DNA from 3 places in the Streptomyces sp. NPDC028368 genome. Region 3 is predicted to be linked to each of the others. Evidence: predicted binding sites of a transcription regulator. Region 3 holds the regulator's gene; each other region holds the start of a gene.
The links. Region 3 encodes HrcA, which represses chaperone genes, less so after heat shock. Its sites were predicted from a motif close to TTNGCACTCNGNNNNNCNGAGTGCNAA; they were not measured.

Region 1 (4,190 bases), on a different contig from region 3:
GCAGCTCTCCCGTGGCGCCGGCGCGGGTCTGCCGGCCGTGATCTCCCGGGTGCCGACCCGTGCCAGGGTCGTGTTCCTGACGCTCGATGACGGGGAGGCGAAGGACCCGGAGTTCGCGCGGATGATGCGCGAACTCGACGTGCCCTACAGCACGTTCCGCGCACCGCATCACCGCCCGCTGCCGCAGCTGGGCCCGGCCGGGCAGCGCGCGCAGATCTGCGGTCAGCAGGACGCACTGCAGCGCGAGACCGGACAGCGGCCGCGGCTCTTCCGGCCGCCCCTCGGCGCCTACACCCTGGACACGCTGCGGATCGCGGCCGCCTGCGACGTCAAGGCCGTACCGCTGTGGAGCGAGGAGGCGTTGCCCGGCCGGATGGACTACCGCGCCCGGGACCGCCGGCTGCACCCCGGCGACATCGTCCTGATCCACCTCGACGCCCGCCGGGACCGGCACGGGGCGCTGTCCGAAGCGGCGCGCGGGGCGCTGCGCACCGCCCGCGAACAGGGCTTCGCCATCGGGTGGCTGGAGGATTACGTGTGAGAGCCGGAGGATGACGTGTGAGGCGGGCTGCGGAGGCTACGGGCGGGGGCGAGGCCCCACCGGCTCGCGGCGGCGCTGTGCGGTGTCGCTGATCCGCAGCAGCAGCCCGACCATCACCCAGTTCGCGACGAGGGACGAGCCGCCCTTGGCGAGGAACGGCAGCGCCTTGCCGGTGAGCGGGATCAGGCCGGTGACCCCGCCGGAGACGACGAAGACCTGGAGGAGCAGCGCGCTGGAGAGCCCGACCGCCAGCAGTTTCCCGAACGGATCGCGGGAGGTCAGGCCCACCCGCAGCCCGCGCTGCGCGAGCAGTACGTACAGCAGCAGCACGGCCATCACCCCGGCCAGGCCCAGTTCCTCGCCGACGGTGGTGAGGATGAAGTCGCTGTTGCCCGCGAAGCCGACCAGCTCGGGATGGCCCTGTCCCAGCCCCGTGCCGCTGATCCCCCCGGTGCCGAAGCTGAAGAGCGCCTCGCCGAGCTGGGTGGACAGACCGGCCTCGTTTCCCGCCCGGGTGAACGCGGCCATGGGGTCGAGCCAGGCGGTGACCCGGCCGTGGACATGCGGCTCGATGGAGCCCACGGTCGCCGCGCCCACCACGGCCATCAGCAGCCCGCAGAGCACCCAGCCGGTGCGCTCGGTCGCCACGTACAGCATGATCACGAACACGCCGAAGAAGATCAGCGAGGTGCCGAGGTCCCGTTCGAAGACGAGGACCAGGAGGCTGACGACCCATATGGTGAAGATCGGTGCGAGCTGACGTCCCGGCGGCAGCTGGAATCCCAGGACGCGCCGGCCGGTCAGCGCCAGGACCTGCCGGTTGACCGTCAGATAGCCGGCGAAGAAGACCGCGATCACGATCTTGACGAACTCGCCGGGCTGGAGCGACAGCGGCCCGAGGTAGATCCAGCGTTTGGCGCCGAAGGTGTCACCGGGAAAGAACGCCGGTGCCATCAGCATCACCAGCGCGACCGCCATCGTCAGATAGATGTAGCGCTGCATCAGCCGGTGGTCGCGCAGCAGCATCAGCACCCCGATGCAGACCGCCACCCCGATCCCGGTCCACACCAGCTGCCCCGGAGCCGCCTGCGGCATCTTGAGGCGGGGCTGGGCGGCGTAGGTGATGTCCAGGCGGCTCAGCAGCACCAGCCCGAGCCCGGTCAGCAGCGTCGTGAGCGGCAGGATCAGCGGATCGGCGCGGGCCGCGAAGCGGCGCAGCACCAGATGCGGGAGCCACGCCATGGAAAACATGACGGCGGTGAATCCGGCGAGGCTGTCCGGCAGCCGGCCGGTCATCGACAGGCCCGTACAGGCGTAACCGAAGACGGCTATCAGGACGGCGAGGGCGAGCAGCCAGGCCTCCGTCCGGCGGCGGTCCGGAGCCTGGGCGAGGGCGGCGAACGTCATCGTGCGTTCGGCGTCGCTCTCCCGCTTCGGGGCCGCGCGGGAAGCGCTGGTCGGTCCACGCACGTGAGTCCTCCGCCTCGGGGTCTCCCCTGGTCCTCACGACCACGGGGAAGGTTCGTCCATCGGTTCGCCCATCGGCCGGCACGGGCCGCGGGGCTGGTGGCAGGGCCCGGCCGCCGGTTCGGCAGTCGGGGAAGTAGACGGGGGAGCGGGGGGTACGGTTGCGGCCGATGCGAGAGGTGTGTCCGAATTCCCGCGCATCCGGCGGATCACCGGCGACAGGCCGGAGTCTCGATTGGCACTCCGCTTGACCGAGTGCTAACCGCGTCATAGTCTCGGCGTTGGCACTCTCCACCGGCGAGTGCCAACTGTGCGCGAACGGGCAGGTCCGGCACCCGCGACGACGGATCCACCTGGTCGCCACCTCAGACAGTTAACCCCGTGAGATCTCCGAAGGGGGAGGTCGGATCGTGACGACCGCCAGCTCCAAGGTTGCCATCAAGCCGCTTGAGGACCGCATTGTGGTCCAGCCGCTCGACGCCGAGCAGACCACGGCTTCGGGCCTGGTCATTCCGGACACTGCCAAGGAGAAGCCCCAGGAGGGCGTCGTCCTGGCCGTGGGTCCGGGCCGCTTCGAGGACGGCAACCGTCTTCCGCTCGACGTCACCGTCGGCGACGTCGTGCTCTACAGCAAGTACGGCGGCACCGAGGTGAAGTACAACGGCGAGGAGTACCTCGTCCTCTCGGCTCGCGACGTTCTCGCGATCGTCGAGAAGTAAGTCACCCAGTTTTGCCTTGATCTGCGCCCCTGGTTCCCGCGTCTAAACAACCCGGGGGCAGGGGCGCAGTTCGTTTGAGCGACAGCGGTCACGGCGGCGAGGCCGACGATCGCAACGAGAGGACTTGAAGCAACTCATGGCGAAGATCCTGAAGTTCGACGAGGACGCCCGTCGCGCCCTCGAGCGCGGCGTCAACAAGCTTGCCGACACGGTCAAGGTGACGATCGGCCCCAGGGGCCGCAACGTCGTCATCGACAAGAAGTTCGGCGCCCCGACCATCACCAACGACGGCGTCACCATCGCCCGCGAGGTCGAGGTCGAGGACCCGTACGAGAACCTGGGCGCCCAGCTCGTGAAGGAGGTGGCGACCAAGACCAACGACATCGCGGGTGACGGCACCACCACCGCCACCGTGCTGGCCCAGGCGCTGGTCCGCGAGGGCCTGCGCAACGTTGCCGCGGGCGCTTCCCCGGCCGCCCTGAAGAAGGGCATCGACGCCGCGGTCAAGGCCGTGTCCGAGGAGCTCCTCGCCACCGCCCGTCCGATCGAGGACAAGTCCGACATCGCCGCCGTGGCCGGCCTGTCCGCGCAGGACAAGCAGGTCGGCGAGCTCATCGCCGAGGCGATGGACAAGGTCGGCAAGGACGGTGTGATCACCGTCGAGGAGTCCAACACCTTCGGCCTGGAGCTGGACTTCACCGAGGGCATGGCCTTCGACAAGGGCTACCTCTCGCCGTACATGGTCACCGACCAGGAGCGGATGGAGGCCGTCCTCGAGGACCCGTACATCCTCATCCACCAGGGCAAGATCGCCTCCATCCAGGACCTGCTGCCGCTGCTGGAGAAGGTCATCCAGGCGGGTGGCTCGAAGCCGCTGCTGATCATCGCCGAGGACGTCGAGGGCGAGGCCCTGTCGACCCTCGTCGTCAACAAGATCCGTGGCACCTTCAACGCAGTGGCCGTCAAGGCCCCCGGCTTCGGTGACCGCCGCAAGGCGATGCTCGGCGACATGGCCACCCTCACCGGTGCCACCGTCATCGCCGAGGAGGTCGGCCTCAAGCTCGACCAGGCCGGTCTGGACGTGCTGGGCTCCGCCCGCCGCGTGACCGTCACCAAGGACGACACCACCATCGTCGACGGCGGCGGCAACCACGAGGACGTCGTCGGCCGCGTCAACCAGATCAAGGCCGAGATCGAGTCCACCGACTCGGACTGGGACCGCGAGAAGCTCCAGGAGCGCCTCGCCAAGCTCGCCGGTGGCGTCTGCGTCATCCGCGTGGGTGCGGCCACCGAGGTCGAGCTCAAGGAGAAGAAGCACCGTCTGGAGGACGCCATCTCCGCGACCCGCGCCGCGGTCGAGGAGGGCATCGTCTCCGGTGGTGGCTCCGCTCTGGTCCACGCCGTCAAGGTGCTGGAGGGCAACCTCGGCAAGGAGGGCGACGAGGCCACCGGTGTCGCCGTCG
Region 2 (4,190 bases), on a different contig from region 3:
CTCGACGAAGCCATCAAATTGGGCCGTGAGGCGGTCGTGAAGATGCCGCCGAGCGTGTCCCAGCGGGCGGCCGCGCTGGCCAGCCTGAGCAGCGCTCTGCGCATTCGGTACGAACAGTCGCGGTACGAGGGCGATCTGACCGAAGCGATCGATCTGGGGCGGCAGGCGACCGTCGATCTGCCCGAACAGCACCCGCGGCAGGGATCCGTCCTGTCGAATCTCGGCAGCGCATTGATGGCGGCGGGCCTGTCGGAGGAATCCGTCACCGTCTACCGGAAAGCCGTCGCCGGTTTCGCCGCATCCGGAAACCGGCACGGCCGGGCCCGTACGCTCAACAACCTCGCGGGCGCATTGATACAGACCGGCCGGCTGGACGAGGCCACGGAGACCTATCGCGAGGCGCTGCGGGAATTCCAGGGCGTCGGGGATCAGGCGGGCGAGGACCGGGTCAGGAAGAACCTCGCGGCGTCCCGTGCGATGTCGCGGAGCGGCAGGGACGCGGAGAATTCCGAGACCGCCGCCGCGCGAAAGCCGTGAAACCCGTGCGATGCTCCCGCGCCCCTGAACAGCGCCCCCGAACGCCGCCGGGGCGGCACCCCCTGAGAGAGGGGTACCGCCCCGACGAACGTCTGGACGTGTGATCCGGGAGGATCAGCGATCCGATCCGATGACGGATCAGAAGTCCATGTCACCGCCCGGCATGCCGCCCGGAGCGCCGCCCGCGGCGGCCTTCTCCGGCTTGTCGGCGATGACGGCCTCGGTGGTGAGGAACAGCGCGGCGATGGACGCGGCGTTCTGCAGTGCGGAACGCGTGACCTTCGCCGGGTCGAGGATGCCCTCGGCGATCATGTCGACGTACTCGCCGGTGGCGGCGTTCAGACCGTGGCCGACGGCCAGGTTGCGCACCTTCTCCACGACGACGCCACCCTCGAGACCACCGTTGACGGCGATCTGCTTGAGCGGGGCCTCCAGGGCGAGCTTCACGGCGTTGGCGCCGGTCGCCTCGTCACCCTCGAGCTCCAGCTTCTCGAAGACCGCGGAGGCCTGCAGCAGGGCCACGCCACCGCCGGCGACGATGCCCTCCTCGACGGCCGCCTTCGCGTTGCGAACGGCGTCCTCGATGCGGTGCTTGCGCTCCTTGAGCTCGACCTCGGTGGCGGCACCGGCCTTGATGACGGCCACGCCGCCGGCCAGCTTCGCCAGACGCTCCTGGAGCTTCTCGCGGTCGTAGTCCGAGTCGCTGTTCTCGATCTCGGCGCGGATCTGGTTGACGCGACCCTGGACCTGGTCGCTCTCACCGGAGCCGTCGACGATCGTCGTCTCGTCCTTGGTGATGACGACCTTGCGGGCGCGGCCCAGCAGGTCGAGACCGGCGTTCTCCAGCTTGAGGCCGACCTCCTCGGAGATGACAGTGCCACCGGTGAGGATGGCGATGTCGCCGAGCATGGCCTTGCGGCGGTCACCGAAGCCCGGAGCCTTGACGGCAACGGACTTGAAGGTGCCACGGATCTTGTTGACGACCAGGGTCGACAGGGCCTCGCCCTCGACGTCCTCGGCGATGATCAGCAGCGGCTTGCCGGACTGCATGACCTTCTCGAGCAGCGGAAGGAGGTCCTTCACGTTGCCGATCTTCGAGTTGACGATCAGGATGTACGGGTCGTCGAGCGACGCCTCCATACGCTCCATGTCGGTGGCGAAGTACGCCGAGATGTAGCCCTTGTCGAAGCGCATACCCTCGGTGAGCTCCAGCTCCAGACCGAAGGTCTGGGACTCCTCGACGGTGATGACGCCTTCCTTGCCGACCTTGTCCATGGCCTCGGCGATGAGCTCGCCGATCTGGGTGTCGGCGGCGGAGATGGAGGCGGTGGAAGCGATCTGCTCCTTGGTCTCCACGTCCTTGGCCTGCTCGAGCAGGGCGGCGGAGACGGCCTCGACGGCCTTCTCGATGCCGCGCTTGAGGGCCATCGGGTTGGCACCGGCGGCCACGTTGCGCAGACCCTCGCGCACCAGGGCCTGGGCCAGGACGGTCGCGGTCGTCGTGCCGTCACCGGCGACGTCGTCCGTCTTCTTCGCGACCTCCTTGACCAGCTCGGCGCCGATCTTCTCGTACGGGTCCTCGAGCTCGATCTCCTTGGCGATGGATACACCATCGTTGGTGATCGTGGGGGCGCCCCACTTCTTCTCGAGGACGACGTTACGGCCCTTGGGGCCGAGGGTGACCTTGACGGCGTCGGCGAGCTGGTTCATCCCGCGCTCGAGACCGCGCCGTGCCTCCTCGTCGAACGCGATGATCTTGGCCATGTGAAGTGGTCCTCCCGGACATCGGGGTGGATTGCTCCGGACCGCGCTGGCGCCCGCGACGGACGGTCTGCACGCCGTGTGGTTCCTTGCCCCACCCGGCCCGCGGACCTCACCGACCCGATCCTTGGTTATCACTCTCACCCGGAGAGTGCTAACGCCAATGATTAGCACTCGACCCCCGAGAGTGCAAGCGGCTCCGGCAGGAGCCTCCTTACGGGGTGGTGGTCGGGCGACGGGTGGGAGCAAGCGGCTCCGAAGGAGTCTCGACCAGGGGTGGTGGTCGGGTGACGGGTGGGAGCAAGCGACCGAAGGGGCTGCCACCCCTCGCACGCCAGAAGGCCCGCACCCTCTCAAGGGTGCGGGCCTTCCCAACGCTGCAGTCGGTCGGCGCCTCAGGCGGCCACCCGGACCATGTCCGCCTGCGGCCCCTTCTGGCCCTGCGAGATCTCGAACTCGACTCGCTGACCCTCCTCAAGGGTGCGGTAACCGTCCATCTGGATCGCGCTGTAGTGGACGAATACATCCGCACCACCGTCGACCGCGATGAAGCCGTACCCCTTCTCCGCGTTGAACCACTTGACGGTGCCCTGAGCCATGCCTAACTCCCCTATTACTGGCCCTTGCGCAGGACCGCACTCCGCGGACCCGGGTCAGACCTCACCCCCCGAGAGGCCCGCGGGGTGTGCGCCGGAACGCGTCGACCGCCGCTGAATGTATCTGCACCAATGCCCAGCGCAACAGGTCAATCGGACGAGAATTATGGCGCCGGAGAATCGGCAATTATGCGGTGAAGTCCCGTTACGCCGGGGCAAGTCGGGCCGGGCATAGCTCAGATATCCGGCAAATGCTGCACACGCTTTGGGCACAACTGATCGCGATCACATATGCGTTCGGCACGCGCGCAGAGTTGCACGAGGGTCATACGGGAGTGGTACGAGGGCTCGCACGAAGGAGATCGCCCTCATGGTATCGCCTTTCACGACACGGAATTGCCCCATCCGCTTTTGGGCGGATGGGGCAATTTCCGTCACTCAAGGCGAGAGATGGCGCATTTCAGCGCCTGAGCCGCGGCTGGTCGCCGGCCCTTCAGCAGCCTCCGGCCACCGCCGGGATGATGGAGATGCCCGCGCCCTCCGGCGTCGGCGTCTCCAGGCCCTGCTCGAAGCGGACGTCGTCGTCGTTGACGTAGACGTTCACGAACCGCCGCAGCTTGCCCGCGTCGTCCAGCACTCGGGCCGCGATGCCGGTGTGGTTCTTCTCCAGGTCGGAGATCACCTCGGAGAGGGTCGCGCCCTCGGCGGGCACCTCGGCCTGGCCACTGGTGTAGGTGCGGAGGATGGTGGGGATGCGGACCTTGACGCTCATGGGTTCTGCCTTCCAGCGACTGCGGGATACGAGTTCAGGAGGTGCGGGCGGACCGGGGCTCAGCCGGCCAGACCGGCCGCGCGGAACGCGTCCAGGTTGGGCCGGATGGTGGCCGTGGGCCCGGATGCGACGGCGTCAAGCGTCTTGAGGCCGTCACCGGTGTTGAGGACGACGGTGGTCAGGGTCGGGTCGAGCAGACCTTCCTCGATGAGCTTCTTGGTGACGCCGACGGTCACACCGCCCGCGGTCTCCGCGAAGATCCCCTCCGTCCGCGCCAGCAGCCTGATGGCGTCCACGACCTGCTCGTCGTTGACATCCTCCACCGCACCGCCCGTACGGCGCGCGATGTCCAGGACATACGGCCCGTCGGCCGGGTTGCCGATCGCCAGCGACTTGGCGATGGTGTTCGGCTTCTGGGGGCGTACGACGTCGTGCCCGGCCTTGAAGGCGGCCGAGACCGGCGAGCAGCCCTCCGCCTGGGCGCCGAAGATCTTGTACGGCTTGTCCTCGACCAGGCCGAGCTG
Region 3 (4,190 bases):
TCACGATGGTCGTCGAGGTCGTCTCCCCTGCCCGTATCGACCGGACCTACCGAATCAAGCGCTCGGTCTACGCGGCGGGGGCCGTGCCCGCGTACTTGATCATCGATCCCGTCGAGGCCCACTGCGTCCTCTTCACTGAGCCCGTCGGCGGCGGCGAGGAGTCCGACTACGCGGTGAGCCGGACCAGCCGGTTCGGATACCCCGTACCGCTGGACGGCCTCGGCATCGGGCTGGACACCACCGGGTTCCCGCTGCCGTCCCCGGTTACGGGCAGCCGGTGACGAAGTCGATCAACTCCTCCACCCGCCCCAGGAGTTGCGGCTCCAGGTCCTTGTAGGACCGCACGCACGACAGAATCCGCTGCCACGCCGCCCCCGTGTTCTCCGGCCAGCCCAGCGCCCGGCACACCCCCGTCTTCCAGTCCTGCCCGCGCGGCACGCGCGGCCACGCCGCAATCCCCACCGACGACGGCTTCACCGCCTCCCACACATCGATGTACGGGTGGCCCACCACCAGCGCATGATCACCGGTCACCTCGGCCGCGATCCGGGACTCCTTCGAGCCGGGCACCAGATGGTCCACCAGGACGCCGAGGCGAGCATCCGGGCCGGGGGAGAAGCCGCGGACGATCGCCGGCAGGTCGTCGATGCCCTCCAGGTACTCCACGACGACGCCCTCGATGCGCAGGTCGTCGCCCCACACCCGCTCGACCAGCTCCGCGTCGTGCCGGCCCTCCACGTAAATGCGCCCGGCGCGCGCGACCCGGGCGCGGGCGCCGGGAACGGCGAGCGAGCCGGATGCCGTACGGGCCGGACCGCTCGCCGCCGGGCGGTTCTGCGGGCGGACGAGGGTGACGGCCTTGCCCTCCAGAAGGAAGCCGCGCGGAGTCATGGGGAAGACCCGGTGCTTGCCGAAGCGGTCCTCCAGGGTGACCGTCGCCCCCTCGGCGGTCTTCTCGCAGCGGATCACCGCGCCACAGAAGCCCGTGGTGACCTCCTCGACGACCAGATCGGGGTCGGCCGGGACCTCGGGGGCGGGCCGCTGCCTCTTCCACGGCGGAGTGAGGTCGGGGCCGTACTGCTTGCTGCGCATGGGGTCCAGTTCTTTTCAGGCGTCGGGTACGGGGCGGGCGCGGTCAGGGGGACGGCGGCACGCCGAAGCGGACGGCGAGGGCCTCCCGCTGCGCGCGTACGAAGCCGGCGTCCACCACGGCGCCGTGCCCCGGTACGTACACCGCGTCGTCGCCGCCGAGGGCCAGCAGCCGGTCCAGGGCCGCCGGCCACTGCTGGGGCAGCGCGTCCAGGCCGGCGTTCGGTTCGCCGGATTCCTCGACCAGGTCGCCGCAGAAGACGATCTCGGGGGTGCCGCCCCGGCCCGGTACGAGGACGGCCAGGTCGTGGGCGGTGTGTCCGGGGCCGACATTGGCGAGCAGCACCTGCCGGTCGCCGAGGCTGACGGTCAGTTCCCCATGGACGTGATGATGCGGGCTCACCAGCAGATCGGCGGCCTCGGCGGCGGCTTCCCGGTCGACGCCGTGCCGTACCGCGTCCCGGCGCAGCTCGTCCCGGTCGCGCCGCAGCAGATCGGCGAGCCCGGCGGCGCCGAACACCTCGACCCCGGCGAAGGCCGCGGTACCCAGCACATGATCGAAATGCGGGTGGGTGAGCGCGACATGCGTCACTTCCCGGCCCAGCACGCCGCGGATCGCGCGGCGCAGATCGGCGCCGTCGCGCAGGGATGCGCCGGTATCGACGATCATCACGCCGGCCGATCCGGCGATCACGCCGATCGTCTCGTCCCAGCCCGGCATCCGGCGTCTGGCAACACCTTCACCGAGCCGTTCCCACCCGGCCTCTTCCCAAGCAGTGTGCATACCGAGACGCTAGCTCCATCGCGATAGCGTTGCCCGACAGACCGGCCAGAACGGCCGATCGCGGTCATCGGTCGGCCCTTCCTCGCGGCTGCCCTTGCCGGAGCTGTGCTACCCCGCCGTACACTGGCTTCCGGGTCTGGCACTCGGCCCGTGTGAGTGCCAAGAGTGACCGGACGGCGACACGGCAGGACTGGAGGTGCGCGGGATGCTCAGTGAACGCAGGCTCGAAGTGCTGCGCGCCATCGTCCAGGACTATGTCGGGACGGAGGAGCCGGTCGGCTCCAAGGCCCTCACCGAGCGCCATCAGCTGGGCGTCTCCCCGGCCACGGTCCGCAATGACATGGCGGCCCTGGAGGACGAGGGCTTCATCGCCCAGCCGCACACCAGCGCCGGCCGGATCCCCACCGACAAGGGCTACCGCCTCTTCGTCGACAAGCTGGCAGGCGTCAAGCCGCTGTCCTCCCCGGAGCGGCGGGCCATCCAGAACTTCCTCGACGGCGCCGTCGACCTCGACGATGTCGTCGGCCGCACGGTCCGGCTGCTGGCACAGCTCACCCGCCAGGTGGCGGTCGTGCAGTACCCGTCCCTGACCCGGTCCACGGTCCGCCACGTCGAGCTGCTGTCGCTGGCCCCGGCCCGCCTGATGCTCGTACTGATCACGGACACCGGACGGGTCGAGCAGCGGCTGATCGACTGCCAGGCGCCGTTCGGTGAGACCTCGCTCGCGGACCTGCGGGCGCGGCTCAACAGCCGGGTCGTGGGGCGCCGGTTCGCGGATGTGCCGCAGTTGGTGCAGGATCTCCCGGAGTCCTTCGAGCAGGAGGACCGCGGCACGGTCTCGACAGTGCTGTCGGTATTGCTGGAAACTCTGGTGGAGGAAACCGAAGAGCGGCTGATGATCGGCGGCACCGCCAATCTCACGCGCTTCGGGCACGATTTCCCTTTGACCATCCGCCCGGTCCTGGAAGCCCTCGAGGAGCATGTGGTGCTGCTCAAGCTGCTCGGGGAGGCCAAGGATTCGGGCGTGACCGTACGCATCGGGCATGAGAATGCTCATGAAGGCCTGACGTCCACATCGGTCGTCGCGGTCGGTTACGGTTCCGGCGACGAGGCAGTCGCCAAACTCGGCGTGGTCGGACCGACCCGCATGGACTACCCCGGAACGATGGGAGCGGTACGCGCAGTGGCACGTTACGTCGGACAAATCCTCGCGGAGTCGTAAGTGGCCACGGATTACTACTCGGTCCTCGGCGTCAGTCGTGATGCCTCGCAGGACCAGATCAAGAAGGCATTCCGTCGGCTGGCGCGCGAGCTGCACCCGGACGTGAACCCGGATCCCAAGACCCAGGAGCGGTTCAAGGAGATCAACGCCGCTTACGAGGTGTTGTCGGACCCGCAGAAGAAGCAGGTCTACGACCTCGGCGGCGACCCGCTCTCGCAGGCGGGCGGCGGTGGCGCGGGCGGCTTCGGTGCCGGCTTCGGCAACTTCTCCGACATCATGGACGCCTTCTTCGGCACGGCCTCGCAGCGCGGCCCGCGCTCGCGCACCCGCCGCGGCCAGGACGCCATGATCCGGCTCGACATCGAGCTGAACGAAGCGGCCTTCGGCACCACCAAGGACATCCAGGTCGACACCGCCGTGGTGTGTACGACCTGCAGCGGCGAGGGCGCGGCGCCCGGCACCTCCGCGCAGACCTGTGACATGTGCCGCGGCCGCGGTGAGGTCTCGCAGGTCACCCGGTCCTTCCTCGGCCAGGTCATGACGTCGCGGCCGTGCCCGCAGTGCCAGGGCTTCGGCACGGTCGTGCCGACCCCGTGCCCCGAGTGCGCGGGCGACGGCCGGATCCGGTCGCGGCGGACGCTGACGGTCAAGATTCCCGCCGGCGTCGACAACGGGACGCGTATCCAGCTCGCGGGCGAGGGCGAGGTCGGCCCCGGCGGCGGCCCGGCCGGCGACCTCTACGTCGAGATCCATGAGCTGGCGCACCCGGTCTTCCAGCGGCGCGGTGACGATCTGCACTGCACGGTCACCATCCCGATGACGGCTGCGTCGCTGGGCACGAAGTGTCCGCTGGAGACCCTCGACGGAGTGGAGGAGATCGATGTCCGGCCCGGTACCCAGTCCGGCCAGTCGATCCCGCTGCACCAGCGCGGTGTGACCCATCTGCGCGGCGGCGGCCGCGGCGACCTGATTGTCCACGTCGAGGTGCAGACGCCCTCCAAGCTCGATCCCGAGCAGGAAGAGCTGCTGCGGCGGCTGGCCAAGCTCCGGGGTGAAGAGCGCCCCACGGGCCAGTTTCAACCAGGGCAACAGGGG

Region 1: groES (co-chaperone GroES) is a predicted target of HrcA. The motif match lies at 2,244-2,270, and genes of this name have one in related genera.
Region 2: groL (chaperonin GroEL) is a predicted target of HrcA. The motif match lies at 2,466-2,492, and genes of this name have one in related genera.

Annotation. Positions count from the first base shown of each region.
Region 1 is NZ_JBVHTY010000018.1:22,620-26,809, forward strand. It holds gene ACZ4S3_RS32720 (polysaccharide deacetylase family protein) at 1-541, shown strand, start outside; gene ACZ4S3_RS32725 (FtsW/RodA/SpoVE family cell cycle protein) at 578-1,948, opposite strand; gene groES (co-chaperone GroES) at 2,419-2,727, shown strand; gene groL (chaperonin GroEL) at 2,864-4,190, shown strand, end outside.
Region 2 is NZ_JBVHTY010000013.1:158,456-162,645, forward strand. It holds gene ACZ4S3_RS27840 (tetratricopeptide repeat protein) at 1-537, shown strand, start outside; gene groL (chaperonin GroEL) at 676-2,301, opposite strand; gene ACZ4S3_RS27850 (cold-shock protein) at 2,694-2,897, opposite strand; gene ACZ4S3_RS27855 (MoaD/ThiS family protein) at 3,388-3,666, opposite strand; gene thrC (threonine synthase) at 3,726-4,190, opposite strand, start outside.
Region 3 is NZ_JBVHTY010000037.1:10,327-14,516, forward strand. It holds gene ACZ4S3_RS39960 (Uma2 family endonuclease) at 1-281, shown strand, start outside; gene ACZ4S3_RS39965 (DUF3097 domain-containing protein) at 265-1,092, opposite strand; gene ACZ4S3_RS39970 (MBL fold metallo-hydrolase) at 1,136-1,873, opposite strand; gene hrcA (heat-inducible transcriptional repressor HrcA) at 2,079-3,095, shown strand; gene dnaJ (molecular chaperone DnaJ) at 3,096-4,190, shown strand, end outside.